2 regions of the Paenibacillus sp. FSL W8-1187 genome follow, and region 2 is predicted to be linked to the other one. Evidence: riboswitches for the same ligand, from Rfam matches in the RefSeq annotation. Region 2 holds a riboswitch; the other holds the start of a gene.
The links. A riboswitch is a leader RNA that binds a small molecule or an ion and turns the genes downstream of it on or off. The one in region 2 is predicted to bind glycine.

Region 1: linked by a shared signal. The riboswitch ahead of gcvT (glycine cleavage system aminomethyltransferase GcvT) and the one ahead of sdaAB (L-serine ammonia-lyase, iron-sulfur-dependent subunit beta) in region 2 are both predicted to bind glycine.

The regions. Positions count from the first base shown of each region.
Region 1 covers NZ_CP150181.1:4,560,758-4,575,853, forward strand. Annotated here, with positions in the region: gene NYE40_RS19705 (DUF4188 domain-containing protein) at 340-822, opposite strand; gene NYE40_RS19710 (TetR/AcrR family transcriptional regulator) at 890-1,432, opposite strand; gene NYE40_RS19715 (DHA2 family efflux MFS transporter permease subunit) at 1,590-3,011, opposite strand; gene gcvH (glycine cleavage system protein GcvH) at 3,319-3,708, opposite strand; glycine riboswitch at 3,867-3,970, shown strand; gene gcvT (glycine cleavage system aminomethyltransferase GcvT) at 4,228-5,352, shown strand; gene gcvPA (aminomethyl-transferring glycine dehydrogenase subunit GcvPA) at 5,363-6,742, shown strand; gene gcvPB (aminomethyl-transferring glycine dehydrogenase subunit GcvPB) at 6,778-8,259, shown strand; gene NYE40_RS19740 (alpha/beta hydrolase) at 8,380-9,216, opposite strand; gene NYE40_RS19745 (lipoate--protein ligase family protein) at 9,343-10,173, shown strand; gene NYE40_RS19750 (ATP-binding protein) at 10,184-11,557, opposite strand; gene NYE40_RS19755 (dipeptidase) at 12,033-13,388, shown strand; tRNA gene NYE40_RS19760 (tRNA-Gly) at 13,544-13,617, opposite strand; tRNA gene NYE40_RS19765 (tRNA-Pro) at 13,624-13,700, opposite strand; tRNA gene NYE40_RS19770 (tRNA-Arg) at 13,710-13,786, opposite strand; tRNA gene NYE40_RS19775 (tRNA-Gly) at 13,790-13,864, opposite strand; tRNA gene NYE40_RS19780 (tRNA-Leu) at 13,868-13,954, opposite strand; tRNA gene NYE40_RS19785 (tRNA-Leu) at 14,001-14,086, opposite strand; tRNA gene NYE40_RS19790 (tRNA-Lys) at 14,103-14,175, opposite strand; tRNA gene NYE40_RS19795 (tRNA-Gln) at 14,180-14,254, opposite strand; tRNA gene NYE40_RS19800 (tRNA-His) at 14,267-14,342, opposite strand; tRNA gene NYE40_RS19805 (tRNA-Thr) at 14,358-14,430, opposite strand; tRNA gene NYE40_RS19810 (tRNA-Asp) at 14,441-14,517, opposite strand; tRNA gene NYE40_RS19815 (tRNA-Met) at 14,522-14,598, opposite strand; tRNA gene NYE40_RS19820 (tRNA-Val) at 14,607-14,682, opposite strand; tRNA gene NYE40_RS19825 (tRNA-Glu) at 14,687-14,761, opposite strand; tRNA gene NYE40_RS19830 (tRNA-Ser) at 14,782-14,869, opposite strand; tRNA gene NYE40_RS19835 (tRNA-Ser) at 14,889-14,976, opposite strand; tRNA gene NYE40_RS19840 (tRNA-Asn) at 14,980-15,055, opposite strand; tRNA gene NYE40_RS19845 (tRNA-Ala) at 15,066-15,096, opposite strand, start outside.
Region 2 covers NZ_CP150181.1:530,026-545,121, reverse strand. Annotated here, with positions in the region: gene NYE40_RS02430 (copper amine oxidase N-terminal domain-containing protein) at 1-243, shown strand, start outside; gene NYE40_RS02425 (hypothetical protein) at 312-530, shown strand; gene NYE40_RS02420 (ABC transporter ATP-binding protein) at 651-2,453, opposite strand; gene NYE40_RS02415 (hypothetical protein) at 2,632-2,793, shown strand; gene NYE40_RS02410 (hypothetical protein) at 2,919-3,314, shown strand; gene NYE40_RS02405 (hypothetical protein) at 3,378-4,604, shown strand; gene NYE40_RS02400 (hypothetical protein) at 4,606-7,056, shown strand; gene NYE40_RS02395 (ATP-binding cassette domain-containing protein) at 7,037-7,912, shown strand; gene sdaAA (L-serine ammonia-lyase, iron-sulfur-dependent, subunit alpha) at 8,000-8,884, opposite strand; gene sdaAB (L-serine ammonia-lyase, iron-sulfur-dependent subunit beta) at 8,853-9,572, opposite strand; glycine riboswitch at 9,835-9,934, opposite strand; gene NYE40_RS02380 (SDR family oxidoreductase) at 10,218-10,997, shown strand; gene NYE40_RS02375 (RNA polymerase sigma factor) at 12,008-12,874, opposite strand; gene clpP (ATP-dependent Clp endopeptidase proteolytic subunit ClpP) at 13,073-13,648, shown strand; gene NYE40_RS02365 (hypothetical protein) at 13,784-13,987, shown strand; gene NYE40_RS02360 (hypothetical protein) at 14,099-14,665, opposite strand; gene NYE40_RS02355 (hypothetical protein) at 14,662-15,051, opposite strand.

The DNA of each region.
Region 1 (15,096 bases), 1.6 Mb from region 2:
AGGAACGTAACCGCGCGCGAGGATGATCGAATGATCCTCATTCTGCCGCAGGATTACGCTTCAAGCCGAATTCAAACGATTGATGGCGATCGGTCGTCGTTTGCATCGTAATCCTCCTCGGAATGGGTTTCGCAAAGCCCAGCCGCCTCGCGGCCGGAGTCCACTTTGCCAATTTATCACCGCCTCGCGGCATCCGTCAATGCCCCGAACGCTGCCAGTTTGGCTATAGCCGTTTGTTACCCGGAGGACACCTGCCTGCTTGCAGGCTCCCTTCTACTATCTCAGGCAGCGGAGCCGGGCGGAAGGGTGGCGATCCGACTGCGGCAGGGGGAATATTCTCTAGTTCAGGCCTTTATCGGCCTTAAGGCGCTCCCGGGAATCATGGCGTCCCTTGCCGACCGGCATATGGCTGCCCGCTTTGGCCAGCAGCGTGCGCGGCATGTTCACGTAGATGCTTTCCGAGCATCCCGGCTCGATCAAATAAGTCTCATGGAACACTCCGACCGTCCCGTCGTTTCCGACCGCGCGGTTGAACCGCTGCCATGCCTCCAGATGCTGTCCTTGGCGCGCATAGCGCTCCAGCTGCTCGTAGGTCCGCCAGTATTGGATTGTCGTCACGCCGCGCGCTCCGAGCAGCAGCTCATGGCTGATGAAGCCGAGCTCCGGATGCTGATGCAGCTCCTTCAGCATCGGCGGCATCGCCTTCGCGACCGGCAGCCATTTATGCACCGCGAGCAGCTTGTTGATCCTCATGCCGATGATGAAAACGACAAACGATCCTTCCATCTCCGCCGTGAATCTTCCCGGGTAAATCTGCGTCATGTCAATCCGCTCCTTTATTTATTAATCAATAAATACATGTCCGAAAGAAAAGCCGCATCGCTGCGGCTCAGCCTTCAAACGAGGACTCCATGCAGGCCAGCATCTGCTCTTGCAGGGCCAGAAGCTCCGCGAGCGCGATCGCCAGGCCCATGCCGATGAACGAAATGGCCTTGAACTCCGGGTCCGGCAAGCCTGCCCGGCGGAAGCGCTCCCCGATTCGCCGATGGATGAGTGCGAACTCCTCGCTGACGAAATTTCGGATCGTCGGGTCCGAGATCGCATGGGCCGTCATGCAGAGCAGCACCTCGCTGCGGCAGCCGCTGGCGAGCAAGCCGTAAAACGCCTGGCCCATCGCTCCCTCCAGCTCCGCCGCCGGCGCATCCACCTCGGCGAACGCCGACTTGATCCGCTCCGCCGCGCTCTCCAGGACGGCGAGGTACAAGGCTTCCTTCGACTTGAAGAAATGGAACACATAAGGCTGGGTTACGCCTACCGCGCGGGCGACATCCGCCGTTGTCGTCTTGTAATACCCCTGCTCGGCAAACAATGCTGCCGCTGCATCCAAAATCTGACGCCGACGGTCTCCCGCTTCCCCTTTTGCTGGTGTCATCCTCGTCTCCTTTTATTTATTAATTAATAAATAACCGATTCGAACCCAGCTGTCAACTGGCTCTCGCATCAGCCTGTCTCTAAATATGGAAAAGCCCGCATCCTCTAGGATACGGGCTGATCTGCGGCAGAGCAAGCCGAATGCCGGCATTGCTCCGTCAATGCATCGGACCTTGCGGACCGCCTTCCGGGCTGCTGACCTTGACGCGCTTGATGAAAAAGGAAAGCAGGAGGCCAAGCCCGGCGAAAGCGATCGTCATCAGAAACGCGCCTTGCACGCCTTGCGTCATCGCTTGCGGCAGCTTGCTCAAATAATCCGCCGGCGCGATGCCGTTGTCGGCATAATACGCTTTTTGGCCGGCGCTCAGGACGCTGATCGCCAGCGCGGTGCCGATCGCTCCGGCCACCTGCTGGAGCGTGTTCATGATCGCCGTGCCGTCCGGATAAAGCTCGCGCGGCAGCTGGTTGAGGCCGTTCGTCTGGGCCGGCATCATGATCATCGAGATGCCGATGAACAGCAGCGAATGCAGCACGATGATCTCGCCCTTGGACGTCGTCGGCTCGATGCCGGTCATGAGCCAGAGGATGGCGATGACGAGCACCAGCCCCGGGATGACGAGCCAGCGCGGCCCGTACTTGTCGAACAGGCGGCCCATGATCGGCGACATCAGGCCGTTGACGAGCCCTCCCGGCAGCATCAGCAGGCCGGCCGCAAGCGGCAGCAGCCCCATGCCCGTCTGCAGATAAATCGGAAGCAGCATGACGGTCGAGAGGATGATCATCATCGAGACGAAAATGATCAGCGTTCCCATCGTGAACATCGGATAGCGGAACGCGCGCAGATTCATCATCGGCTGCTTCATGCGCAGCTGGCGGAGGATGAACAGCAGCAGCCCGACCGCGCCGAGAGCGATGCCGATGATGACTTTGGGGCTGCTCCAGCCATGCTCCCCCTCGCCCGCGCTGCTGAAGCCGTAGACGATGCCGCCGAAGCCGATGCTCGACAGCGCGATGGACAGCAGGTCGATGCGCGGACGGGTCAGCTCGGACACGTTGCGCATGAAGACGATGCCGAAGATCAGCGCGAATACGAGCAGCGGCAGCGCCGTCCAGAAGATCGTCCGCCAGGACGAGTACTCCAGGAACAGGCCGGCGATCGCCGGACCGACAGCCGGCGCGAACATGATGACGAGGCCCATGATGCCCATCGCCGTTCCGCGGCGATGCGGCGGGATGATGACGAGCACCGTATTGAACATGAGCGGCAGCAGCAGGCCGGTGCCGACCGCCTGGATGAGACGGGCGACGAGCAGCACCTCGAAGCCAGGTGCCAGCGCGGCGAGCAGCGTGCCGACGATGGAGAACGACAGCGATGCGATGAACAGCTGGCGCGTCGTGAACCATTGAAGCAGCAGTCCCGAGACCGGAACGAGAATAGCGAGCACGAGCAGGAAGCCGGTCGTCAGCCATTGAATGGTAGCCGGCTCCACATTGAAGAGAGCCATCAGCTCGGTAATGGCGATGTTCAGCGCGGTTTCGCTGAACATGCCGATGAAGCCGCTGATGAGCAGCGCGGCCATGATCGGCACGACTTTGAATTGCGGCGCTTCTTCCTGCGGGGAAGCGGCGGCCGACAGCGTTTGTTCCACAGTGGTCCCCTCCTAGGCTTTTTCAGCCTTTGTCTAGTCTGGTTCGACCGAGGCCGGCATGGCCTATGGCCGGCAGGTCCTTTTCATCTTACCCATATTGGACCGGCGAGAGCAATTAATGATTTTGTTTACAGTCATTCTTTACCGAAAAAAGAAATGAAAAAAAGGGATGGGGCATGCCCCATCCCTGCTTCCGATCTTGCGCGGGAGCCGATTGCCTCCCGGAACGCGCGCCTGGTCAGTCGGTCCGCCCGGCGTAAGCGTCGGCGTCCAGCAGCGACGCCACGAGCTCGGCCGCGCTGCCGTCCGTCTCGATCTCAAGCATCCAGCCGCCGTCGTAAGGCTCCGAGTTGACGAGCTCCGGCGAATCGGAGAGCGCGTCGTTCACCTTCGCCACCGTGCCGCTCACCGGCGCATAAAGGTCCGATACCGTCTTGACCGACTCGATCGTGCCGAGCGGCTGTCCCGCTTCCACCCGATCGCCGGGCCGGGGCAGCTCGACAAAAACGATATCGCCGAGCTGATGCTGCGCATGGTCGGTAATGCCGATCCGGACGGCGTTCTCTCCCGCTGCGGATGCCCATTCATGCTCCTCCGTGTAGCCCAAGCCTTGACGAATCTCACTCACTGGACGCTCATCCTTTCTCCTCGGCCTCGAAGAGCCGTCTATGCGGAAAGCGTAAACGATGGGCGGGAAGCCTGTCAATCTTTGCCGTTCCCGGAGCGAATGGTTATTGACACCGGGTTGTCCGATCCGGCAAACTGGAAGAGATCGTAAATAAGCGGATGAGCGCAGCGGGAGAGATCGCCGGCAGTTCAAGGCGGCGCCGAAGGAGTAACCTTGACGTAGCGCAGGGGAATCTCTCAGGCAAAAGGACCTCTGCAGGACGCGACTCTGGAGAGAACGAGCGCTTTTTCGCGTCCGGCAGCATGCCGGCGGGCGGTCGTCACCAAAGGGGAAACCTGCCGCCGGCAGGCCGAAGCGATTCGGTGGATCGGCATCGGGGCAACTCTCAGGTACAAGGGACAGAGCGGAAAACGAGCCGGCAGGCATGTCTTCGGACAGCCTGACCGCGTTTTCCGCCCTGTCCTTTTTTTGCGGATCGACAATTTCGCCACACGACTGAATCGCGAGGAGGAACCTTGCATGGCCAACCTGCGCACGACTCCGCTCCGCCCCGTCTATGCCGAGACCGGCGAGCCGCGATGCATCGACTTCGGAGGCTGGGAGCTCCCGGTGCAGTTCAGCGGCATCATCCGGGAACACGAGGCCGTCCGCCAGCGGGCCGGCCTGTTCGACGTGTCGCATATGGGCGAATTCCTCGTCACGGGGCAATTCGCCGCCGACTTCCTGCAGGCGGTCACGACCAACGACGTCCGCCGGCTGCAGGACGGAGAAGCCCAGTATACGCTTCTCTGCCGTCCGGACGGCGGCGTCGTCGACGACCTGCTCGTCTACCGCATCTCTGAAGACCAGTATCTGCTCGTCGTCAATGCCTCCAACATCGAAAAGGATCTCGCCTGGCTGCAAGAGCATCTGATCGGCGACGTGACGATCGAGGACCGCTCGGACGAAACGGCGCTGATCGCTCTCCAAGGACCGCTAGCCGCCGAGATTCTCGCCCGCTGCACGGACGCTCCGTTTGCCGAGCTCAAGCCGTTCCGCTTCCTGCGGGAAGCCGACGTATGCGGCGTCAGGACGCTGCTCTCGCGCACCGGCTACACCGGCGAGGACGGCTTCGAGCTGTACGCCGCCTCCGGCGATGCCGTGCGCCTGTGGCGCGGCCTGCTGGCGGCAGGGGCTCCGCTCGGCCTGGAGCCGGCGGGGCTCGGCGCCCGCGATACGCTGCGGCTCGAGGCGAAGCTCGCGCTGTACGGCCAGGAGCTGTCGGCCGACATCACGCCGCTCGAGGCCGGACTCGGCCTGTTCGTCAAGCTGGGCGGCGAACCGTTCGTCGGCCGCGACGCGCTGCTGGCGCAAAAAGCGGCCGGCGTCCCTCGCCGCCTCGTCGGCATCGAGCTGCTGGAGCGCGGCATTCCGCGCTCTCATTATCCTGTGTACAGCGGAGAGACGCGCATCGGAGAGATCACCTCCGGCACGCAGTCCCCGACGCTGAGGCGCAGCCTCGGGCTGGCGCTGATCCAGGCCGAATACGCCGCGGTCGGCACCGAGCTTGAGGTCGAGATCCGCGGCAAACGGCTGAAGGCTGCCGTCGTTCCCGCCCCATTTTACCGAAGAACGGCGCCGCCGGCCCGAACCGACAAGGAGTGAGCCCTCAACGATGACCCGTCCGCACCGCTACATCCCGATGACCGAGCAGGATCAGGCTGAGATGCTGGAGACGATCGGCGTCTCCTCGGTCGAAGAGCTGTTCCGCGACATCCCTGCCTCCATCCTCTATTCCGGCACGCTGCCGATGTCCGGCGCACTCGACGAATGGTCGCTGATGCGCCATCTCAAGCAGCTCGCCGGGCGCAATGCCGACGCCGACACGGCCGTAAGCTTCCTCGGCGCCGGCCTGTACGACCACCATATCCCGGCCGTCCTGCCGCATCTGGCCGGACGCTCCGAATTCTATACCGCGTACACGCCTTACCAGCCGGAGATCAGCCAAGGCGAGCTGCAGGCGATCTTCGAGTTCCAGTCGTACATCTGCGAGCTGACCGGCATGGCCGTCGCCAACGCGAGCATGTACGACGGCGCGACCGCGCTCGCCGAAGCGGCAGCGCTCGCCTCCGCCCATACTCGCCGCAAGCGCGTCGTCGTCTCGCGGGCCGTGCATCCCGAAGCGCGCGAGATCGTGCGCACGACGGCGCGCGGGCTTGGGCTCGATGTCGTCGAGGTCGGACTGCGGGACGGCCTGACCGATCCCGAGGCTCTGGCCGCGGCGGTCGACGATTCGACCGCCGCCGTGCTCGTGCAGTCGCCGAGCTTCCTCGGCACGGTCGAGGATCTCTCCGTGCTCGGCACGCTCGCCCATGAGTCCGGTGCGCTGTTCGTCGTCAGCGCCAATCCGCTCTCGCTCGGCCTGCTGGAAGCGCCGGGCGCGCTCGGCGCGGACATCGTCGTCGGCGACGCGCAGCCGCTCGGCATCCCGAGCTCGCTCGGCGGCCCGACCTGCGGCTACTTCGCCGTCGCCGAGCCGCTCATGCGCCGGATGCCCGGCCGCATCGTCGGCCAGACCGTGGATCGGGACGGCAAGCGCGGCTTCGTCCTGACGCTGCAGGCGCGGGAGCAGCATATCCGCCGCGAGAAAGCGACGAGCAACATCTGCTCCAACCAGGCTCTGCTCGCCCTGTGCGCCAGCATCTATCTGAGCGTCATGGGCAAGACGGGCTTCCGCAAGACGGCGGAGCTGAATCTGCGCAAGGCGCGCCATGCGGCCCGGACGCTCGGCGGGCTGAATGGCTTCTCCCTTTCCTTCGCCGATACGCCTTTTTTCAACGAATTCGTCGTCAAGCTTCCCGAAGGAACCGACCTGCGCCAGCTCGAGCTCGCGCTGCTGGAAGAAGGCTTCCTCGGCGGCTACGACCTCGGCCGGTCGTATCCCGAGCTCGCGGGGCATATGCTCGTCGCCGTCACCGAGAAGCGGACGCGCGAGGAGATCGAAGCCTTTGCCGCCGCGCTCGACCGGCTGACCCGAAAGGAGGCGCTGACATGAGCCAACCGAATCCGACCCCAGAGCGTCTGGCCGAGATGCGGCTCGCCGGCTCCATCGACGTGAAGCCCGAAAAGGCGCTCATCTTCGAGATGAGCCGAGCAGGACGCGAGGCGTTCTCGCTGCCGCCATGCGACGTACCGGAGGACGAGGAGCTGGCCGGGCTGCTGCCGAACGGCCGGCTTCGCCGGAATTCCGCTTCGCTGCCGGAGGTGTACGAGGTCGATGTCGTCCGCCACTATACCGAGCTTTCCCGGCGCAATTTCGGCGTGGACAACGGCTTTTACCCGCTCGGCTCCTGCACGATGAAGTACAACCCGAAAATCAACGAGGACGCGGCCAAGCTGCCCGGCTTCGCCCGCATCCATCCGTACCAGCCGGAGGAGAGCATCCAGGGAGCGCTACAGCTGCTCCATACGCTGCAGGACGATCTCGCCGCGCTGACCGGCATGGACTTCGTGACGCTGCAGCCCGCCGCCGGCGCGCACGGAGAGTGGACCGGGCTCATGATGATCCGCGCCTACCACGAGAGCCGCGGCGAAGCGCGCTCCAAGGTCATCGTGCCGGACTCCTCCCATGGCACGAATCCCGCCAGCGCCACGACCGCGGGATTGGAGACGGTGACGATCAAGTCGGGCCCCGACGGCCTCGTCGACCTGGATGCGCTGCGCGCCGCCGTCGGCGCGGATACGGCCGCCCTCATGCTGACGAACCCGAGCACGCTTGGCCTGTTCGAGGAGCAGATCGTCGAGATCGCCGAGATCGTGCATGAAGCCGGCGGCCTGCTCTACTATGACGGCGCCAACTCCAATGCCATCATGGGCATCGCCCGTCCCGGCGACATGGGCTTCGACGTCGTGCATCTCAACCTGCACAAGACGATGAGCACCCCTCACGGCGGCGGCGGTCCGGGAGCGGGTCCGGTCGGCGTCAAGGCGCATCTCGTCCCGTTCCTGCCCAAGCCCGTCGTCGCAAAGCGCACGGACGGCAGCTACTACTTCGACTTCGACCGGCCGCAGTCGATCGGCCACGTCAAGTCGTATTACGGCAACTTCGGCATCCTCGTCCGCGCCTACACGTACATCCGCTCCTACGGTCCGGAGGGGTTGCGCCGAGTGAGCGAATGCGCGGTGCTGAACGCCAATTATATGATGGCACGCCTTGCCGAGGCATTTGAAATTCCGTATCCTGGCGTCTGCAAGCATGAGTTCGTCCTGTCGGGACGAGGGCTCAAGGCGTACGGCGTGCGGACGCTCGATGTCGCCAAGCGGCTGCTCGACTTCGGCTATCACCCGCCGACGATCTACTTCCCGCTCAACGTGGAGGAGTGCATCATGATCGAGCCGACCGAGACGGAGAGCAAGGAGACGCTCGACGGCTTCATCGACGCCATGCTGCGCATCGCCCGCGAGGCGCGGGAGACGCCGGAGCTCGTCATCAACGCTCCTTATACGACCGTCCTGCGGCGGCTCGACGAGACGCTGGCCGCGCGCAAGCCCGTTCTCAATTGCTCCTGCTGAAAAAAGCTTCTCCGGAGAGGATTCCTCTCTGGAGAAGCTTTTTTGGTCGATGCGGCGGCGGCATCCGCTCCATTCCGCGTCAAAGGGCACTCGATGCCCTCCCGCCTCCTCGCATGCGGCTCAGCGCGGGCCTGTCAGCTCCAGCATCGCCTCGACGATCGCCGGCCAATCATCCGGATGGATCTCATGACCCGCTCCTTCGAGCGGCAGCAGCCTGGCATTGGAAAGAGCGTGCTCTAGCGCGAGCCCATGTGCGTAAGGAAGGACCGGATCCTCCGTTCCGTGGACGATCAAGGCGGGCTGCCGGATGTCTTCGGTGCGCGCCACATCCTCTTCTCCCCCGCCCAGGAGCATATGGTTGCCCATGCTCGGCAGAGATTCGGCAAGGCTGATTTCCTGACGGACGAGCCCGCGAATTCTGGACTCGTCGAGTTTCCGCTGGCTTCCGACGATCAGTCTCCATTTTTCAACGCCGAACTGTTCCGCCGCATGAGCGTCCGACAGATCCAGGGAAGCGGACCGGGTGAAGAACTCGATCACCTTGTCTTCCATCGCAGGAAGGCCTTCCGTGTAATTCGAGCTCGCGATCAGCGTCACCGTCAGCACCCTCTCCGGATGCCGGACAGCCGCCAATTGGCTCAGATAGCCGCCCAGCGACATCCCCGCCAGATGAGCTTTCTGAATGCCGTATGCATCAAGGACCCGCATCGCATCATCTGCCATATCCGCCATAGTGTAGCCCATCGTTCCTAGCGGCCAGCTCGACGACCTTCCCGTATCCCGGTTGTCGTACCGGATGACGAACCGTCCTCCTGCCGCCAGAAGCTCGCAGAATTCCTTTTCCCACAATACCATCGAGGCCTGCGAGCCCATGATCAGCAACAGCGCCGGATCTCCAGGCTTGCCGAATGATTCCGTCTGCAGCTTCACTTCGTCGGCTTGAATGAGTCGTTCCATGTCCATTCCTCCATTGGCTGATGCCCTTACCATTGCCGCGGTTCGCGTGAACTCCATCCCGCGGTATGATACAGTTTAAGAATCATCTTCATTTTACGATTGGCATAGGAAGGAACGTTTCCGCTCATGATCCATAACCGCTTCCCCGGCCTGCTCCTGCTCGACCGCATGGACGACTGGTCCGAGCCGGACGTCCTCTACTCGTTCGCGCTGGACGAGCTGCTCTGCCGGCGCGTCGGAGCGGACGGCGTGCCCGTCCTCCATCTGTGGCGGCATCCCGCCGGCTTCGTCATGGGACCGCGCGACAGCCGTCTGCCGGAAGCCGCGCGCGCTTCCCGCGAGCTGGAGCGGCTCGGCCTCTCGGTCGCCGTCCGCAACTCCGGCGGCGCCGCCGTGCCGCTCGATCCCGGCGTCGTCAACGTCTCGCTCATCCTGCCGCTGCAGGGAAAGGCATCCGCCCGCTTCGAGGACGACTTCCAGCTCATGTACGAGCTGATCGCCGCCGCCCTCGCCGACACCGGCGTCCAGGTGGACAAGGGCGAGATCGTCGGAGCCTATTGTCCGGGCGATTACGATCTCAGCGTCGGCGGACGCAAGTTTTGCGGCATCGCCCAGCGCCGGCTGTCCAAAGCCTATATCGTCCAGGCGTTCGTCAATGCCGGCGGCTCCGGCGAGGAGCGAGGCCGTCTCGTCCGCCAATTTTACGATGCCGCCGCCGGCCCCGGCGCCGCGAGCTATCCGCTCGTCGAAGCGTCGGTCATGGCGAGCCTCGAAGAGCTGGCCGAGCTATGGCCGGATGCGCCGCGCCTGTTTGCCGAAGGAGCCGCCAGCGTCGCGCTCGGCCCGCGGACGGAGCAGCAGGCCCGATTGCCCGAGAGCCGGCTACCCCGGCCAGAGGAGATCCGGGAGCTCGCCGCGACGATGCGGTCCCGCTACCCGATCGGTCCTGCGCAGTAGACAGCCGAGCTCATGCGAAAAATCCGACTTTGCCCGAACCGGAAGCGGACATCCAGCTTCCGTTTTTGGCATGCTCGATTTCCTGCCGAATCGCGCGGAGCAGGGGCTCCGTCTCGACTCGCCCTTGTTCCTGCCAGCAGAACGCGGCTGCCGCGACCAGCTCCTCCAGCTGCGCATAGGAAAAGCCTTTCGTCCGGTCGGCCAGCTCCTCCAGCTGCCCGTCGCCGAACAGCAGGCCGCGGCTCTGCCGCTGGAGGAACTCCGCGCGGCATGCGCGGGTCGGCTCGGCGACCTCGTACGCGCGGTCAATGCGCCCCGGTCTTCCGATCAGCGCCGGATCCACCAGTTCGGGGTAATTCGTCGTCGCGATCAGATAGATTCCTTCGTGCGTCCGCAACCCGTCCAGCTCGCCCAGAAAGACGGAGCGCAGCTCCGGCCGCAGCCCCTCCAGGTCCTCGATGATGAGCAGCATCGGCGCCATCTCCGCCGCCCGCTTCAGCATCTCCCGAATGCTCTCCGTGCTCGTATGCTCCGAAAGCTGCCAGCTCATCGCCGGCACGCCCGCCTTCGAGGCGAGCGCCCGGACGAGGCTGGTCTTTCCGTTGCCCGGCTTGCCGTAGAGCAGCATCCCCCGCCGGTAGGCCAACCCGAACTGCTCGTAGAACGCTCCCCCCGATTGAAAGAAAGACGATACCGACCGTTCCAGCTCCAGCCGCAGCGAGTCCTGCACCGGCTCCCAGCGCTCGATCCGATGCGGCGCCAGCTCCGACACCGTGCCTTCCTCGCCATCGCAGCAGAGCAGCAGCTTGCCGGTCATCCGGCTCCGAAGCCGTTCGCGGGCATGAACAAGGAACCGCCGCAGCGACTCGTCGCTCTCGGCGAACAGGTAAGGCTCGAGCGACCGGCCGATCACGCGCGGCATCGGGAGCCGGACGAGCGCCACCTTCCATTCCGGGTAATAAAACAGATGGTTGTCGAGTGACGGATAGATCCGGATCTCAGCCGAGTCCCGCTTGACGCTTCGGCTTTCCATCGTTTCGAAGACTCGCGCCAGCACTTGCAGCTCGGCGTTTTCTTCGGCGAGATCCTGCTCCAGCAGGCTCCAATAAAGCTCCAGCTGATCCTCGTCCTTGTACACCGCGAATTCCGATCCGCATCGAGCTTGCAGCAGATCGCGGATCATGCGCAGCAGCTGCCTGAGCTCCTGGGCCGATGCCGCCGATGCGGAAGGTCCGGCGGATCCATGGTCGCCGGCAACAAGCGAGCGCGGCGGCGATCCGGCAGCAGCCCTCGGGACCGGCACCGCCGATCCGGCGGCAGCCGCCGGGATGCGGGCGAGGTTCTCCCCTCCATTCCCGCCGTGAAGATTCCAGTCATTGATCACGTTTCATTCACCTTTTCTTTCCTGATCTAGGGGGATATTTCAAGTCGAAGCGTACAAAAAAAGCCACGGACTCCGTCCGTGACTTGAAATCGCCTCAGGCTCCGCATGGCAGCAAAGGACGCGTCTGTCCTTCCTGCATCCTCATGCCGTTACAGCCCTCGCCGCGTTCCCGTCCGTGGAGACCTCCGGTAAATCATGCTCCGGTCCTTTGCCATTGCTGCCGCTGCAGCTCTCTTCGCCATCTTCATCATCTCCGAACGCCTCCTCCTGTTTGTCGTTACCTGTATTCTAGGACGCGGACCTTGTCCCCGTCAATGAGCGGAGGCGGTAGAAAATGGATTAGGCTCTTTTCCCCCTCGAGCTTCCGCGCTCTGCCGCGTTGTCTCGACCGCTTCTTATCGCCTTGCCCCAGGGGTATAATAAACCTATCCGATTTGCCTGCGGCAAACCGTCTTAATCAAGGAGGTACATACCGATGTCCTATGAGACTTATTTCAGCACCCGTCGGGAGGAGCAGCTCGAGGAGCTGATGCAATGGCTGCGCATACCGAGCATCTCCGCCATCTCGGCCCACGCGGGAGATATCCAATCCGCGGCATCCTGGCTCGCCGATACGCTTCGCCGCGCTGGGCTCGAAAACGTCGAGATCATGCCGACAGCCGGCCATCCCGTCGTCTACGCCGATTATATCCATGCTCCCGGCAAGCCGACCGTGCTCGTCTACGGCCATTATGACGTGCAGCCCGTCGATCCGCTGAACCTATGGCAATCGCCTCCGTTCGAGCCGGAGATCCGCGAAGGCAAGCTGTATGCTCGCGGCGCGACAGACGACAAAGGCCAAGTCTTCCTCCACATCAAAGCGATCGAGGCCATTCTTCGCGAGGAAGGCACCCTTCCGGTCAACCTCAAGCTTTGTCTCGAAGGCGAGGAGGAAATCGGCAGCCCGCATCTGCCTGCTTTCCTCGAGACGCATAAGGACAAGCTCGACTGCGATGCGGTGCTCGTCTCCGACACATCGCTGCTCGAGCGCGGACGTCCCGCGATCTGCACCGGCCTGCGCGGCCTCTGCTCGATGGAGGTCGCTGTCCGGACCGCCAATACCGATCTTCACTCCGGCACATACGGCGGCGCCGTTCCCAATGCCTTGCATGCGCTTGTCGAGCTGCTCGCTTCCCTCCATGATCCGGACGGACGCGTCGCGGTCGACGGCTTCTATGAGGGCGTGCCGGAGCTGTCTCCTCTCATGCGCGAGGAATTCGCCAAGCAGGGGGTCGATGAGGACAAGATCCGCACCGGCCTTGGCCTGGATGCCCTGTACGGAGAAAAGGGCTATACGTTCGTCGAGCGCGTCGGAGCCCGTCCGACGCTGGAGCTGAACGGCGTCTATGGCGGCTTCCAAGGGGAAGGCACCAAGACGGTCATCCCGAAAGAAGCGCATGCGAAAATCACCTGCCGCCTCGTCGGGGACCAGGATCCGCAAAAAACGCTCGACCGCATCGAGAAGCATCTGAAAGACCGCGTTCCATCCGGCGCCCGCTTGACCGTCAAGCAAATCGAACGAGCCTTCGCGTTCAATATCGATCCGTCCCATCCGATCCTGCAGAAGGCTGCCGACGCTTACGGCCGCGTCTACGGCACCCGCGCCTTGTTCACCAAGGACGGCGGCTCCATTCCGATCATGGCCGCTTTCTCCCGCGTGCTCGCCGCTCCGGTCGTGCTCATGGGCTTCGGTCTCGACGACGAGAACCTTCATGCCCCGAACGAGCACTTCAACCTGGAGAACTTCGACAAAGGCTTGCTTACGGTCGTGGAATTCTTGAAGTCTCTGTAAGGACCTTTGGACCATCCCGTAGAAAGCCTTAAAAACTAAGGGCTGTCCTGCGAAGTCGTCACGTCGACTTTGCGGGACAGCCCTGTTTCTTTGCGGTATTTAGCCTGAAAATAAAAAAGGCCTTGCCGCTGGGCAAGACCGTTCGTATTCACAGATGGAGCGGGTGATGGGAATCGAACCCACGCTATCAGCTTGGAAGGCTGAAGTTCTACCATTGAACTACACCCGCAAAAAATGGTCGGGATGACACGATTTGAACATGCGACCCCCTGGTCCCAAACCAGGTGCTCTACCAAGCTGAGCTACATCCCGTTGTATAAATGGCGTGCCCGGAGAGATTCGAACTCCCGACCTTTTGATTCGTAGTCAAATGCTCTATCCAGCTGAGCTACGGGCACGTATGGAGCGGAAGACGGGAATCGAACCCGCGACCCTCGCCTTGGCAAGGCGATGCTCTACCGCTGAGCCACTTCCGCAGATGGTGCGGTCAAGAGGACTTGAACCTCCACGTCATTGCTGACACTAGAACCTGAATCTAGCGCGTCTGCCAATTCCGCCATGACCGCATGATAAAAGGTGAATCTTGTTTCGCCTGGCAGGGCGAAAGGAAAATGGTGCGGTTGAGAGGACTCGAACCTCCACGGGCGTACGCCCACTACCCCCTCAAGATAGCGTGTCTGCCATTCCACCACAACCGCATATGAAGTTGAAAAGTGAGCCATGAAGGACTCGAACCTTCGACACCCTGATTAAAAGTCAGGTGCTCTATCAACTGAGCTAATGGCTCTTAATGGCTGGGGATCCAGGGTTCGAACCTGGGAATGACGGAGTCAAAGTCCGTTGCCTTACCGCTTGGCTAATCCCCATCAGGAAATCAATGGGGCGATCGAGGGGAATTGAACCCCCGAATGCCGGAACCACAATCCGGTGCGTTAACCACTTCGCCACGATCGCCATGGATATAATCCATGCCGCCGAGAGGACTTGAACCCCCAACCTACTGATTACAAGTCAGTTGCTCTACCAGTTGAGCTACAGCGGCAAAGAATAAATGGCGGAGCTGACGGGATTCGAACCCGCGGTCTCCTGCGTGACAGGCAGGCATGTTAGGCCTCTACACCACAGCTCCATATTGGTTGCGGGGACAGGATTTGAACCTGTGACCTTCGGGTTATGAGCCCGACGAGCTACCGGACTGCTCCACCCCGCGGTAGTTCATGGTGGAAGCTGAGGGGATCGAACCCCCGACCCTCTGCTTGTAAGGCAGATGCTCTCCCAGCTGAGCTAAGCTTCCATGTTGGTGACCCGTAGGGGATTCGAACCCCTGTTACCTCCGTGAAAGGGAGGTGTCTTAACCCCTTGACCAACGGGCCGTATGAAGTTGGAGAAAGAACGGAGAGAGAGGGATTCGAACCCTCGCACCACTTACGCAGTCTAACCCCTTAGCAGAGGGTCCCCTTGAGCCACTTGGGTATCTCTCCAAATCAAGAAATGTTGCTACGGAGAAGGAGGGATTCGAACCCTCGATACGCGGTTAACGTATACACGATTTCCAATCGTGCTCCTTCGACCACTCGGACACTTCTCCTTATGGCTCCCCGAACAGGACTCGAACCTGTGACAACTCGATTAACAGTCGAGTGCTCTACCAACTGAGCTATCAGGGAACAAAAAGCATGGTGGAGCCAAGGAGGATCGAACTCCTGAC
Region 2 (15,096 bases):
AAGTCCGTCGTCTGGGACAAGGCGTCGTGGAGCGCGCTCATCCGCTCCGAGCCGCCCGCTCCGCGCACCGGCGCCTACTCCTTCCCGCAGCTGTGGATCGACGGCAAGCTCGCCGCTCCGGAGCTGCAGCCGATTCTGCGCGACGGGCTGACCTACGTGCCGATCCGTGCGCTGACCGCGGCGTTCGGCATCTCCGTCTCCTGGAATGCGGCCAGCCGCAGCGTCGATATCGAGCTGCCCTGAGCTATGGTATAATGGCCGGAGCCAAGCCCGATCCGGGCCATCCCCCTTTGCAAAGGAGCGCCGCCGCCATGGCCTATATCCGACCTCTCCATACCGATGCCGACTTCCAGGAAGCGCTCGACGAGCGCATCCCGGTCCGCGTCTTCCGCGACGACCATATGGTCGAGTCCGGCAGCTGCATTGTGCGCTTCGACGAGCGCACCGTCGTGCTGCAATCGGGCGTCGCCGATCTCGCCTACCACGCGCGGGCGCAATGCGAGTTTTTCGAGCTGCGCAAAAAAAGCTGAACCCGCCCGGGCCAGGCGCGCGGCGGAACTCCCGCATGCGCGGTCCAGATTTAAATCAAGCAAAAAAAGCCTGCCGCTTCGGCAGGCTTTTTTGCACTATTCAAACTATATACTCCAAGCCTACATCTGAAGCTGCTTGAGGTTGTAGAACTCGCCCTTGCGCGCGATCAGCTCGTCGAACGTGCCGACCTCGGCGATGCGTCCGCGCTTCATGACGACGATGCGGTCCGCATGGCGGATCGTCGAAAGTCGATGGGCGACGATGAACGTCGTGCGCCCCTGGATGAGCTGCTGCATCGCCTGCTGCACATGATGCTCGGAGGCGTTGTCGAGCGCGGACGTCGCCTCGTCGAGCAGGATGACGCTCGGATCGCGCACGAGCGCGCGGGCGATCGCGATCCGCTGGCGCTGGCCGCCGGACAGCTTGCCGCCATGCTCGCCGACCATCGTGTCGATGCCCTTCGGCAGGCGCGAGACCATCTCGGTCAGATGCGCCCGCTCCACCGCCTCCATCACCTGCTCCTCCGTAATGCCCTGCAGGCCGTAGGTGATGTTGTCGCGGATCGAGCCGGAAAACAGGATGTTCGTCTGCGGCACAACGGCCAGATGGCGGCGGTACTCGGACAGATCAAGCGCGGACAGCGGCACGCCGTCGACGAGCACCCGTCCGGAGGTCGGGTTCAAGAACCCGATGACGAGGTTGAGGATCGTCGACTTGCCCGCGCCGGACTCCCCGACGAACGCGATGCACTCGCCCGCGCGCACGTCGAGCGATACTTCCTCGAGCACATGCTGGTCGCCGTCCGGGAACTTCAGCTGCACGTCCTCGAAGCGGTACTCCCCGCTCAGCCGGGTCAGCTTGAGCTTGCCGGCGTTGTCCTCGATGTCGGTCGAGCGCAGGATCTCCGTGATCGAGGAGATCGACTCCGTGCCCTTGGCGATCATCGGGTAGACGTTGATGAGCGCCGTGATCGAGCCGAGGATCATGCCGAAGTAGCCCTGGTACATGACGATGTTGCCGACCGGGATGCTGCCCGTGTAGGCGAGATAGGCGGTGAACAGCAGGCAGAAGACCTGCACGATCTGGAACGTCACCCAGCCGGAGGCGCCGAAGTACGCCTCGACGAGGTCCATCCGGTAGCCCTTGCCCTGCAGGCGCCGCAGCGTCGTGTCGATGCGGTCGATCTCGACCTGCTCGAGCCCGTGCGCCTTGGTGACGGGGATCATCTCCACCATCTCGGAGACGTGGCTGCTCATCGTCTCGATCTCCTTACGGAACTCGCGGTTGCTCTGCCGGATGCGCCGCTTGAACATCTGCATGACGCCGATCGCCGCCGGCACCGTCAGCACGTAGAAGAGCGAGACGAGCCAGTTGGAGTAGAGCGTCAGCCCGAAGGCGATGACGACGTTGAAGATCGCCGGGATGAACGCCAGCATGAGCTGCTTGCTCATGCCCTCGACGGCCTCGACGTCGCGCAGCACCTTGGACTGCAACCGGCCGGCGGCAAGCTCGCGATGCGAGTTGATCGACAGCTGCTGCAGCTTGCGCACCATCGCGCCGCGCAGGCCCGCCTCGACCGAGCGGATCGCGCGGCTGAGGAAGCTGACGTAGGCGGCGTGGGTCGGGATGTTCTGCAGGACGACGGCGATCAGCACGGCGAAGTTGATCCACAGCTCCCGCAGGCTGTGCTGGTCCGGCTGCGCGACGATGTTGATCATGTTGGCCGTCACGATCGGCAGCACGTAGACGGGCAGGCTTTTGACGAGGAAAAAGACGATCGAGATCGTCAGGTTGAGGAAGTTCCCCTTGTACAGCGACATCAGATACTGGAATGCCGTCCGGTTCTCCGTCGTCGCCGCCTGCTGGAAGGCGCTCTCGAAGGAAGCGCTGGAAATCGGGGCCGGCGCGGTCCGGTTCATCATGTTGGATCATCCTCTTCCGTTAGGCTAACACCCGTTCGACAGGTCAAAGGAAGAATAAGAGATGGCCGGGCTCGGTGTCAATGGCCCGCATGCGGATGAGAGGGGACGAAGAAAGGAGGTCGAATTAGAAATGGAATAATACTGGAAGGGGACGAATAAAATGGGAGTTGCAGAATCCATGACCAACATGCTTTTGCTCGCCATCCTCGTCGTGCTGCTCCTGATCTGGGGGCGCATGCCGAAGGACAAGCCCTACTCGCAGCGCAAGCTGGAGGAGGCCATGGAAAGGGATCGCCTGGAGCGGGAAAAGCACGAAGAGAAGCACCCTCAAAGTTGGTAATAAGAGAATATTCACCCTTTTAAATGGATAAATACCCCTCAAAATATGGATATTATATGGAATAATTTCCTTGTAGTTCTTCACTGGCCAGTGAACTCATTCCTTATATCCAGGAGGAAAACCACTTGAAAAAAAGCAAGCTGAAAGCCTTTGCCGTCTCCGCCGCGGCACTTGCCCTGATCGTCTCTGCCCAGCCAGCCTTCGCCGCCTCGTCCGTATCCGGATCCGCAGGCGGGGCCTGGACTTCCGGCAGCTCGAGCATCGGCAGCTCGAGCGGCAGCGGCAATACTTCAAGCGGCAGCGGCTCCGCCTATGTGTCCGTAGAAGTGACATACCGCTATTATTACGGCTTAGCCACCAGTCCTCGTTCTGTCATCAAGTCTAACTCCGGCTATCAACCTGGAGTGTCCGTTACGGCAAGCGCAGAATATCTTCCAGCGCAATCGATTGATAGCACAGCAAAACATGTGGTTAAGGTCGGGAACGCTACCTGGACCGACACGAGCTCCACAACGCCTTAGTTAAGCTCAGCCGCTGCGCTTTCAGAGCAGCGGCTTTTATACCTATTTTCGGGGGACTTCATAATGAACCTTATCTCAAGCAACTACAGACAAAAGGAAAGATTTACCTTGTTTGCTGTTCTTCTTATCGCACTTCCCATTCTTTTCTCTGGATGCTCCGACAAGGCGTTCTTTTCAGAGAGCAATGAGTACGATCCCAATTTCGACTATCCCTACGCCTTCCATCGGCAAGGCTACGCCCTGAACTTCGCTCCTTCCGAAGACGGGTATTACGTCACATATAGAAATTTATTGTACTTTATCGATGCGGAGCGCCTGCAGCCCATCGTGCTGGACGCGCGTCCGAACAACGGCTGCAAGTCCGATCCAACCGTGGAGACCTGCCGGGCGCTCGTATCAAACGAACAGAATTTCATCCGATTTACCCAAGTTTACGACAGACACTTATACAGTCTCGAAAGCATGACCATTGACGGAGATGGAGGATTTCCTCAAACGGAATATACGCTCATTCGCATGCAGCTTGATGGGACAAGCCGGGAAAACGTCATGACGTTCCCCCTTCGACCTACAACCATCGCTCTTCACCGGGGTTATCTCTATTTCACCATGACCGGATCGGACAAGGACGGCCGTTACACCAGCACCGTCAATCGAGTATCCCTGAAACATCCTTCCAGCAAGCCGGAAGTCCTCGGTGAGACAAGGGATGAGAAATCCCAATTTCTAGATGTATTGCCTTATGGAAATCAAATTTACTGGCACATGCTCGGAAACCCTTATCATGCCTATCGGTACGACCCCATTCGTGGCGAGACAAAAATGCTTTGGGACAACGCCGATTCCAGCTCTACAAATCTCCATGCCGTAGCCGGCGACAAGCTCTACTTTGGTCGATTTTACGGAGATCCTGGTGATAAGAGAAGCTTTATTCGCTATCAATCGGATCTGAACGGCAACCACATAAAAGAAGTGTCGACTCCGCATCCGGCGGTTCTGAGCTTCCTGACGGTGGATTCGTCCTATTTGTACCAAATGCCAATCATTCCTTATTTAGAAGATGCTCCGGAAGTGCCTAATCGGCTCGACATCTACCAAAACCATGACTTTTCTAAAGCAATGAGCGTGAATACGAGCTTCGCGCCTCGTAGTTTTGGCATCATTTCCGGTGATGACCGGCACCTCTTTGGAACCTACCTGCAAGAAGGAGAACTGCTCTACACAGCTCTGAAGAAGGATGAAATTAAATTGGGCAAGGCCGCCTTCATCTCCTTCATGGAGAATCTCTGACATGGAGCTTCGCTGGAGGCTTCTGACGCTGGAACTCCGCAAGCTCCTCGGCCAAAAGCGGACGATGGCGCTCATCCTCGTATTGCTTGCGGCTGGAACCTTCCTTCGGCACGAGCAGCAGCTGCGGGAGCAGCCGGAGCTCATCGCGGCACGAGAGGACTATGAAGCTCTTGAAGCTTCCTACGCCGGGCGGAGCGAGACGGAGGGCAGGATGAAGGCCGAGGAGGCCGTTCAGCGGCTAAAAGCCTTTCAGGCGTTCTCGCTCGCCGCAACGGCCGAAGGGGATTCGCCCTGGAGCCGGATGGCGGAGGTGATTCTGGCGAAGCAGCCGGAGCTGCTGGAAGCCTACCGCGCCAGCGTCTATGTCAACGATCCGAACCGCATCGCCCAAGAGCTGTTCCTGCAAGCCAAGATTCGGGAGCAATACGAGCACTTCCAGCAGCACCGCGACTTTCTCGCCGACATGGCGGGCTATTCGGAGACGATCGGCTCGTATGCCATCTTCGCCGAGGACTCGCCGTTCCTCACCCGCAACCGGAGCCAGACGGTGGAGGATTTTCGCAAGCTGGAGGGAATCTCCTGTGGCCTCGGGCTGCAGGAAGGGGTCGTGGCAAGCACGGAGCAGTCGGCGCTGGATCTGCTTGACCTGCTGATCCTGTTCCTGATCGGCTCGGCAGTATTCCTGCCGGACCGGACCAGCGGCCTGCGCCCGCTGCAGCTGGCCTCGCGCTATGGGCGATTGCCTCTGTTCGGGACGAAGCTGACGCTGCTGCTCCTCGCCGTCTCGCTGCTGACGCTGGCTTCGACGGGACTTCGGCTGGCCGACATGGGGCTGTTGTACGGGTTCGGAGACATGTCCCGCCCGCTTGCCTCGATGCCGGCCTTCCAAGCCAGCGCCGAACGGTGGACGGTCGGCCAATTCCTGGCGCTTTATGCCGTCTGCAAGCTGTTCGTCCAGCTTTTTCTGGCGCTGCTGCTAGGCCTCCTGTTCCTGATCTTCCGCCAACCTGCCGCCATTTTCGGCATCGCTGGCCTGCTGGCAGCCCTGGAGCTTTTCCTCTATGAGTCGATTCATCCGGCGTCGACATGGCATGGGCTCAAATGGATCAACCTCGCTGCATGGGCAGACTCCTCGCAGCTGCTCGCCGCCTATGAAAATCTGTCGCTGCTGGGCTACCCCGCATCCAAACGGACCGCCGGGCTGATCGCCCTGGCCCTGCTTTCGCTCGCACTGCCCGCCTGGAGCGCCTGGCTGTTCTGCCGCCACGAGCCGTACCGGCTTCGCCTGCTGCCCGCCGCCTGGGTGGAGCGGCTGAACCGGCTGCCGCTGCGCCTGGCCCGCCGCAATTCCCTGCTGGTCCATGAGCTGCGGAAGCTGCTCGTCTCCGGCAAAGCGATCTTCGCCATCCTCGCCGCCTGCATCCTGTGCTGGCAGCTGCTTCAGCTCCAGGGAAGATGGTATGAGCCGGATGAAGCGGCCTACAACGGGTACCTGAGCCGGCTCCGCGGGGAACTGACCGAGGCCAAGCTGCGCTGGATGGACGAGGAGCGCCAGCGGCTCGACCGCATCCCGGGCCAGCTGGCGCAGGCGCTGGAGCAGCTGCGCTCCGGCGAGCTGGATCCGGCGGGCTACTTCGAGCAGACGAGAGAGCTGGAGATCCGCGGCCAAAAAGAAAAGGCGTTCCAGCGGGTCGAGGCGCAGCGCGACGAGCTGCTGGAACAACGCAGCCGCGGCGTAGAACATCTCGGCTTCGTCAATCGCTTTGCCAGCGATTCGCTGTTCAACTCCGAGAAGAAGGACCTCGGCATCGGCCTGTGGATCTCGGCGCTGCTGCTCATCGGCATCAGCCCGCTGGCGGCGCTGGACCGGCAAGCGCACATGGAGCCGCTCCTGCATGCCGCTCCGCGGGGACGCGGGACGCTGCTGCGGAGCAAGCTGCTCGCCGCCTCCATCCTCAGCTGGACGATCGCGCTGCCGCTGATCGCCGTAAAGTATGTCAACAGCTATCGGAACGATCCGCCGTGGGACGGGTCGCTCGCCGTGCAGAGCGTCGAGTCGCTGGCCCGGATCGGCGGCGCCTTCTCCATCCGCGACTACATGATCGTCACTGGAGCGCTTCAAGCCATCATGCTCCAATGTCTTGTGCTGCTGCTCGCCGCGCTGGCAATCTTCGCCCGCAGCCAGACCGGCTTCCTCATCCAGGGCACCCTGATCTTCGTGCTTCCGCTTGCGCTGCATGCGGCAGGTCTGGAATGGGTCTCTTCGTTCAGCTTCACCTTCCTGTTCCACTTTCCGCAAGCGTTCGACGGTTGGAGCTACTGGCCGTCCGTCCTGCTCGCTTGCGGCCTGACCGCCGGACTGGCCGCCGCTGGCTGGAGGCTGGCCTGGGTGCGGTACGTCCAGGACCCATCGGAGAGAAAGGGGCGACAGCATGACGCTCACGCTGGATGAAGTGACCAAGCTCTATCCCGGACGCAAGACGCCCGCCGTCCGCTCGTTCACATCTGAGCTGACAGCGGGCGTATATGGCTTGCTCGGGCCGAACGGCGCGGGCAAGTCGACGTTGATGAAGATGATGACCGACCAGCTGAGGCCTACGGCTGGAGCGGTCCGGTATGAAGGACGCCCGATCGGCTCCCTCGGCAAGTCGTATCGCCATGTGCTCGGCTACATGCCGCAGCAGCAGGGCATGTACGCCGATTTTACCGGGAGGCGCTTCCTCTGGTACATGGCTGCCCTAAAAGGGCTGGACCGCAGGACGACGGCCGCACGCACCGAGGAATGGCTGCAGCGGGTGAACCTGGAACGGGATGCGGACCGCAAGCTGGGCGACTATTCAGGCGGAATGAAGCAGCGGCTGCTGCTCGCCCAGTCGCTGCTGAACGACCCCAAGGTGCTGATTCTGGACGAGCCGACGGCCGGGGTCGATCCGAAGGAGCGCATCCGCATCCGCAACATGATCGCGACGCTCGCCGGCGACAAGATCGTCCTGCTCGCCACCCACGTCGTCGAGGACATCGAAGCGATCGCCAAGGAAATCGTCCTGATCCGGGGCGGCGAGAAGATCGCCCAAGCTCCTCCTCAAGCCGTGCTGGCGATGGCGGAAGGCCGCGTGCGCGAGTATCGGATCGGCGAGGAGGAGCTGCAAGCGTTCCAGGAGGAGCACCGCGTCAGCCAGATCAAGCGCGATCCGGGCGGCATCTGGGTCCGGGTCGTGCAGGACGAGCCGCTGTCCGGCCTGACTATGCGCGAGGCGGCGCCGAGCCTGGAGGACGTCTACCTGCATCTGTTTCAGGATGCGCCTTGAGGCGGCGCGGCTCCGCTTCTGCGGGTGCTGCTCCCTTACGGCAGCTTTCCGATCATCGCGTGCGCTAGGCGAATCCACTCGATTCGCCTAGCGCCGCTTCTTTTTACGCAGGTCCTCCATCAGCTTCTTGCCGGTCAGCGTCTGGGCCAGTCCGCCGCCCGCCGTCTCGCGGTGCTTCTCCGGCATCGCCGCGCCGACCTCGAGCATGACCTGCACGACCTCGTCGCTCGGGATGACGCTGCGCACGCCGGCCAGCGCCATGTCGGCCGCGGCGAGCGCCGTGACCGCGCCGAAGCCGTTGCGCACGATGCACGGGATCTCGACGAGCCCGCCGACGGGATCGCAGATGAGGCCGAGCGTGTTTTTGAGCGCAAGCCCGACCGCGTGCACCGCCTGCTCCGGCGTGCTGCCGCGCAGCTCGGCGAGCGCGCCCGCCGCCATCCCGATGGCGGAGCCGACCTCCGCCTGGCAGCCTCCTTCCGCGCCGGAGACAAAGGAGTTGTTGGCGATGACGTAGCCGATCGCGCCCGCGGCGAACAGCGCCTCGGTCATGACGTCGTCATCCCAGCCGAACCGCTCCTGCGAGCTGACGAACACGCCGGGGATGATGCCGCAGGAGCCCGCCGTCGGCGTCGCCACGATGCGGCCCATCGAGGCGTTCACCTCGGAGACGGCGAGCGCGTACGCCATCGCGCGTCCGGCGTCGCCGCCGAGGCTCGGCTCGGCGCTCTCGTTGTAGGCGGCGACCCGCTGGGCGTCGAGGCCGGTGAGGCCGCTGCGCGACGTCGTGTCGCGGGTCAGGCCATTGTGGACGGCTTCCTTCATGATGCCGTAGTACGCCTTCATCGTCGCGAATTCCGCCGCTTCCTCGCGTCCCGATTCCTTGGCCTGCTGCTGCAGCATGAGGCGTCCGATCGTCAGGCCGCTCTCGCGGCAGCGCTCACTGAGCTCCTTCAGCGTCCGAAAGTTCATCCGCCATCTCCTCCTCTTCTCCGTTCAGATCGACATAATCGGTGCCGAGCACATGCGGCAGCCGCCGCACCCGCTCCAGCAGCGTCCCGGACGCCTCGCCGTCCAGCTCGACGACCGCCAGCGCCTCGCCCTGCCGCTCCATCCGGCTCAGCGACAGGCCGGCGATGTTGAGCCCCGCCTCCTCCAAGGCGGCGGTCAGCCCGGCGATGACGCCCGGCTGGTCGCGATGGCGCACGAGCAGCGCCGGACACGAGCAGCCGAACTTGACGGCGAAGCCGTTCACCTCGACGATCTCCACGTTGCCGCCGCCGATCGACGTGCCGAGCAGCGACAGCTTGCGCCCGTCCGCCGCCTGCAGGTCGAGCCGCACGGTGTTGGGATGGGGGAACAGCCCCTTGCCCTCGCGGAAGGCCAGATCCATGCCCGCCTCCTCGGCGAGCTCGATCGCATCCGGCAGGCGCGGATCGTCCGTGCGCATGCCGAGCAGCCCGCCGGCGACGGCCGTGTCCGTGCCGTGGCCTTGGTACGTCGCGGCGAAGGAGCCGAAGAAGCTGACGCGAGCCGACTCCGGCATCGCGCCGAGCAGCCTGCGGGCGGCCAGCCCGATGCGCGCCGCGCCGGCGGTATGCGAGCTGGAAGGGCCGACCATGGACGGCCCGATGATCGAGAAGACATCCTTGAAGCGCATGCGCTTCCTCCTTTTTGTATCGCTGAAATGAAAAGGAACAGCGCGGCGGAATGCGTCGAAGCAAAGGCTCGCGCGAGCCCTCTGCTTCCCCGTATTCCACCGCTCTGTCCCTTGTACCTGAGAGTTGCCCTCGATCGCGCCGCGATGCGGCCCGATGAAGTTTCCCCTTGGGTGATTCCGACGCGCCGCCTCGGGGGCGAACCGAGGGCTTGCAAGCCCGCTCGGCCGTCCGCAAGGCGGCGCGGAATGCTCTCCAGAGCTGCGTCCGGCAAAGGTCCTTTTGCCTGAGAGATTCCCCTGCGTGCAGGTTGCTCCTTCGGCGCTGCCTCGATCATGCAGGCAATCTCTCCCGCTGCCATCATCCGCTGTGCCTTCTCATTATATGCAGGAGGACAGCCGGCTTCAACCCGGGCGGGCAAGTTCGGCCTCAGCCGCTCGGCAGCCCAGGCGATGGCACTAGGAGGGCAAGTTCGACTTTAGCCGTTCGGCAGCCTGGACGATGCCAGCCGGGAGGGCAAGTTCGGCTTTAGCCGTTCGGCAGCCTGGACGATGCCAGCCGGGAGGGCAAGTTCGGCTTTAGCCATTCGCCCCCCTACTCTCCGACGCCTCTGGGGCTTATGCTGGTTGCAGAAGGAGGAGATGCGCATGACGTTGAAAGGAAGGGCGGCTCTCGTCACCGGCGTCAGCCGGGAGGCGGGCATCGGCACGGCGATCTGCCGCGCGCTGGCGGAGGGCGGCGCCGATCTGTTCTATACGCATTGGCGCGCTTACGACGCGGAGGAGGGCTGCGGCCTGCAGGAAGGCTGGCCGGACCGGCTGCAGCAGGAGCTGGAGGGCATCGGCGTGCGGGCCGGACAGATGGAGGCCGACTTCATGGACCCGGACGTGCCCTTGCAGGTGCTGGACGAAGCCGAGCGCGCGCTCGGACGGCTGCCCTCGATCATCATCCACAACGCGTGCTACTGCGCGCCGACCAGCTACCGGACGCTGACGCAGGAGTCGCTGGATCGGCATTATATCGTCAACAATCGGGCTCCGGCCCTGCTGAGCATGGAGTTCGCGCGCCGCTTCGAGCAGGCGCATCCGGCCGGCGGGGCGGGACGCATCCTGTTCCTGCTGTCCAAAGGGGCGGACGCCGACAACCTCGCCTACCTCGCGACGAAGCAGCTGCTGGCGGGCCTGATCGAGCCGCTGGCCGCCGGACTCGCTCCGCTCGGCATCACGGTCAACGGCCTCGATCCAGGCCCGACCGACTCCGGCTGGATGTCGGACGAGCTCAAGCGGCAGCTGCTGCCGCTGTTCCCGATGGGCCGCATCGGACAGCCGGAGGACGCGGCCCGCGCGATCGCCTTCCTGGCGAGCGACGAGGCCCAGTGGATCACCGGCCAGTCGATCCGCTCGGAGGGCGGGTTCCTCGGGCGCTAGCGAGGGGGCGCCGGGGGACCGCCAGCCAAGGCTCTCTCGACTCCCTGGTTGTGCTGGTGGGTCGAGGGTCTGCGGGCCAAAGCACTCTCGACTCCCTGGTTGAGTCGATGCGCCGGGGTTCCGCCAACCAAGGCACTTTCGACTCCCTGGTTGAGTCGATGCGCCGGGATTCTGCCAGCCAAGGCACTCTCGACTCCCTGGTTGAGTCAATGCGCCGGAGTTCCGCCATCCGAGGCACTCTCGACTCCCTGGTTGAGTCGATGCGCCGGAGTTCCGCCATCCGAGGCACTTTCGACTCCCTGGTTGAGTCGATTCGCCGGGGCTCTGCCGACCAAGGGACTCTAGACTCCCTCGTTGAGACAATGCGCCGGAGTTCCGCCATCCAAGGCATTCTCGACTCCCTGGTTGAGTCGACGCGCCGAAGTTCCGCCATCCAAGGCACTTTCGACTCCCTGGTTGAGTCGATTCGCCGGGGCTCTGCCGACCAAGGGACTCTAGACTCCCTCGTTGAGACAATGCGCCGGGGGGCTACCATTCAAGGCACTTTCGACTCCCTGGTTGAGTCAATGCGCCGGGGGACCGCCATCCAAGGCACTTTCGACTCCCTGGTTGAGTCGACGCGCCGGAGTTCCGCCATCCAAGGCATTCTCGACTCCCTGGTTGTGTCGACGCGCCGGAGTTCCGCCATCCAAGGCATTCTCGACTCCCTGGTTGTGTCGACGCGCCGGAGTTCCGCCAACCGAGGCACTCTCGACTCCCTGGTTGTGTTGACGCGCCGGGGGACCGCCAGCCAAGGTACTTTCCACTCCCTGGTGCTGCCACTCCGGACGAACCGACGACGCATCACGTTGTTGTCGACCTCCGAGAAACGGTTGGCGAACCGGCTTGCTATTCCCTCGAGAGCGCGATGCGAAAAAGACCGTCCGCCGACCGCGATGCCGCCGCGCGCAGCAAAAAAGCCTTCCCGCCTCGATCCGAGGCTCGGGAAGGCTTTTATGCTTGGGCCGTGCTTAACCGGCCAAGCCCCAGATGGCGCAGCCGGCCAGACCGGCGGGATAGCCGGCTGCGGAAGCTCCGCTCCAGGTGGCACCGACGCCGCTCCAGGTGGCAAGCGCCTGCGGCGCGACCGCATCGGAAACGGCGTTCCAGCCGGCTTGCGCCTGCGGCGCGCCATCGCACGCGCCGCGGCCCTCCGCCGGCACGGCGGCTGCGCCGGCCGCGGCACGCGCCTGCACGCGCCCCGCCAGCGCGGCGGCGGCTACGGCCGGCTCCAGCGCTTCCTGCTCGGCGAGCGCCGCGATCGCGGCGGCGTCGCCCGTGCGCAGCGCCGCCGCCAGGCCGCGCACGCGCGCGAGCAGCGACTCGTCCGCCGGCTCGCGCAGCCCGCCGGCGGCCAGGTCGCGGCGGACCGCGCCGAGCGCGCGGCGGGCGCGGTGCATCGCCGCCTTCACGGCGCCCTCGGTCATGCCGAGGCGGAGCGCCGTCTCGGCGATGCTGCTGCCGTGCATTTCACGCAGCAGCCACACCGCCAGCTGCAGCGGCGTCAGCCGCCGGCCAAGGGAGTGGAGCATCGTCCCCAGCTCCCACCCGCCGGCGGCCTCGCCGCTTGCTTCCCGGTTCGGCTCGGCTGCGGCAAGCTCCGGCAAGGAGCGTTGGTGCAGCGCCTTTTTCCTCTGCTGGTCGGTCCACAGATTGCGCGCGATGCGCAGCAGCAGCGCCTCGCGGTTGGCATGCGCCTCCCAGCCGGGGTAGGCCAGCGCGCGGCACCAGGCGGACTGCTCCAGGTCCTCGGCGTCCCAGCGCGAACCGGCCAGGGCGAGGCAGTAGCGGCGAAGGGCGCTGCGCTCCTCCTCGGCGGCCATGCGAATTGCGTCCATGCGGGCAGCTCCTTTCCAACGTGCGGATCTCGGTATTCGGTAAACGAACGGCCGCCTCGAAAGGATACGCGAACCGGCGAAATTTATTTCTCCCGCAGCCCCGTATCCTCGACTGGCGCCGGTTCGTTTACCGGGGGCAAAAAGCAAACCAGCGGCCGACCGCCCCTGAAGCGGCCCGGCTTACGAGGAGGAACCCCGATGAACCACGTGCCGTACGTCGTCGAGCAGACCGCCAAGGGCGAGCGCTCCTACGACATCTATTCCCGCCTGCTCAAGGAACGCATCATCCTGGTCGGCTCGGCCATCGACGACGCCGTCGCCAACTCGGTCATCGCGCAGCTGCTGTTCCTGGCGGCGGACGATGCGGAGAAGGACATCACCATGTACATCAACAGCCCCGGCGGCTCGACGACAGCCGGGCTGGCGATCTACGACGCGATGCAGCTCGTGAAGCCGGATGTCCAGACGATCTGCACCGGCGCGGCGTACTCGTTCGGCGCGATCCTGCTGCTCGCGGGGACAAAAGGCAAGCGCAGCGCCCTGCCCCACAGCGAGGTCATGATCCACCAGCCGCACGGCGGCGCGCAAGGGCAGGCGAGCGACATCGCAATCTCCGCCCGCCGCATCCTGAAGACGCGCGAGACGCTCAACCGCATCGCGGCGGACCGGACCGGCCAGCCGCTCGAGCGGATCGAGCGGGATATGGACCGCGACTATTTCATGTCGGCGGAGGAGGCGCTGGAGTACGGGATCATAGACCGTATACAAATCTAGCGGCAGCGCGCTTGTTCCAAGCTCGATCATAGACCGCATACAGATTTAGCGGCAGCGCGCCTTTTCACCCATTCTATTCCCTGATAGGGTAAGATGGAAGCAAGACCTATTCCGCTCAAGCGAGGTGAACCGTTCATGCTGGATAAGCTCATTGGAAAAAAGGTTCTGATCCACTTCATCGACGGCACGCTGGCCGAAAACGGCGTCCTCGAGCAAGCCGACGACAAGTTCGTGAAGTACGTCACCGACTACCAGGAGCTGTACATCCCCATCACGTCCATCCGCACGATCAACCTGCCTCTGAAGGAGAGGGAAAAGCCGAAGGTCGGCTTCGCCTGACCTCGATGATTGCCGTTCCGCTCCGCCGCCTCGGCTGCTGCCGGGGCTTTTTCTTTGCCTCCGCGCCCCTCGCCCGCCTCCATCTCCGGATGAACCTTCATTGCCTCGCAGCTATGAAAAATAGCCCTGATGCTGCATCAGCAAGCCTAAGGGCCTCTCTCGACCCGCCAGCCGCCCCAGCAGCAGGTTCGCCCCCGCATACAGCAGCCCCGCCAGCCCGAACATCCACCACGACGTCCACGGGCTGAGGCCGTAGCCCTCCCGGAAGTCCAGCGGGTAATCCCGGTACTGCAGCTGCCCCGCCCATAGGAACAGCCCGGTGAACAAAGCCGTCTGCAGCAGCGGGTGGCGCAGCCAGCGGTTTGCCGCGAGCGTGATCGGCAGCATCACAACGGCATAAAGCGCGACCGCGAGGAGCAGCGTCAACGCGATGAAGATGCCTCCAATATTCATTAATCCGTAATACTCCGTCGTCGCGATCTTATACCCCTCGATCCGCTCCACGCCGAGCACCGCCCCCATGAACAGCGCGATGAAAATGAAATTCAGCAGCAGCAAATAAGTCACGATGGCGCTGCCGTTTTTTCGACCGTTTTGGGAGCCGCCGCCGGCTAGTTGTCCGGACCTTCCCGAAACCGCCGCTCGCTCCCTTGTCGTCGACCTGTTCTTCTCCATCATCGCCCGCCTCCTTCTCTGCGGAATCCCGGCGCAAGCGCCAACCAAGCCCTCGCCAACGCCAAAGCCAGCGCTCCGCCGCTGAACAGCAGCACGCCCCACAAGCCTGCCTGAGCAAGCGGCGATTCGTGGTCCCAAGGCGTATCGTCCGCATGGGTCAGTCCGTACCGCAGCAGCGCGAGGCTGCATCCCGCGAGCAGCAGAGAGCCGCCAAGCGCGGCGCTGACGAGGCGCTTCGCCCTCTTGTCCGCCCCGCCGGCCGGTCCGATCCGACCTTTGTGCCCACCCTGGCGCCCGCCCCGATCTTGGCCGCTGCCGGATTCGGCATGGCCGCCCGTCCCTTCGCCCCGCTCCTGCCGCCTCTTGTCCGAACCGCCGCCTCGCCTCATCCGGTCCCGCTCCTCTCCATAGCTCGCTGTTATCCGGTTAGACGC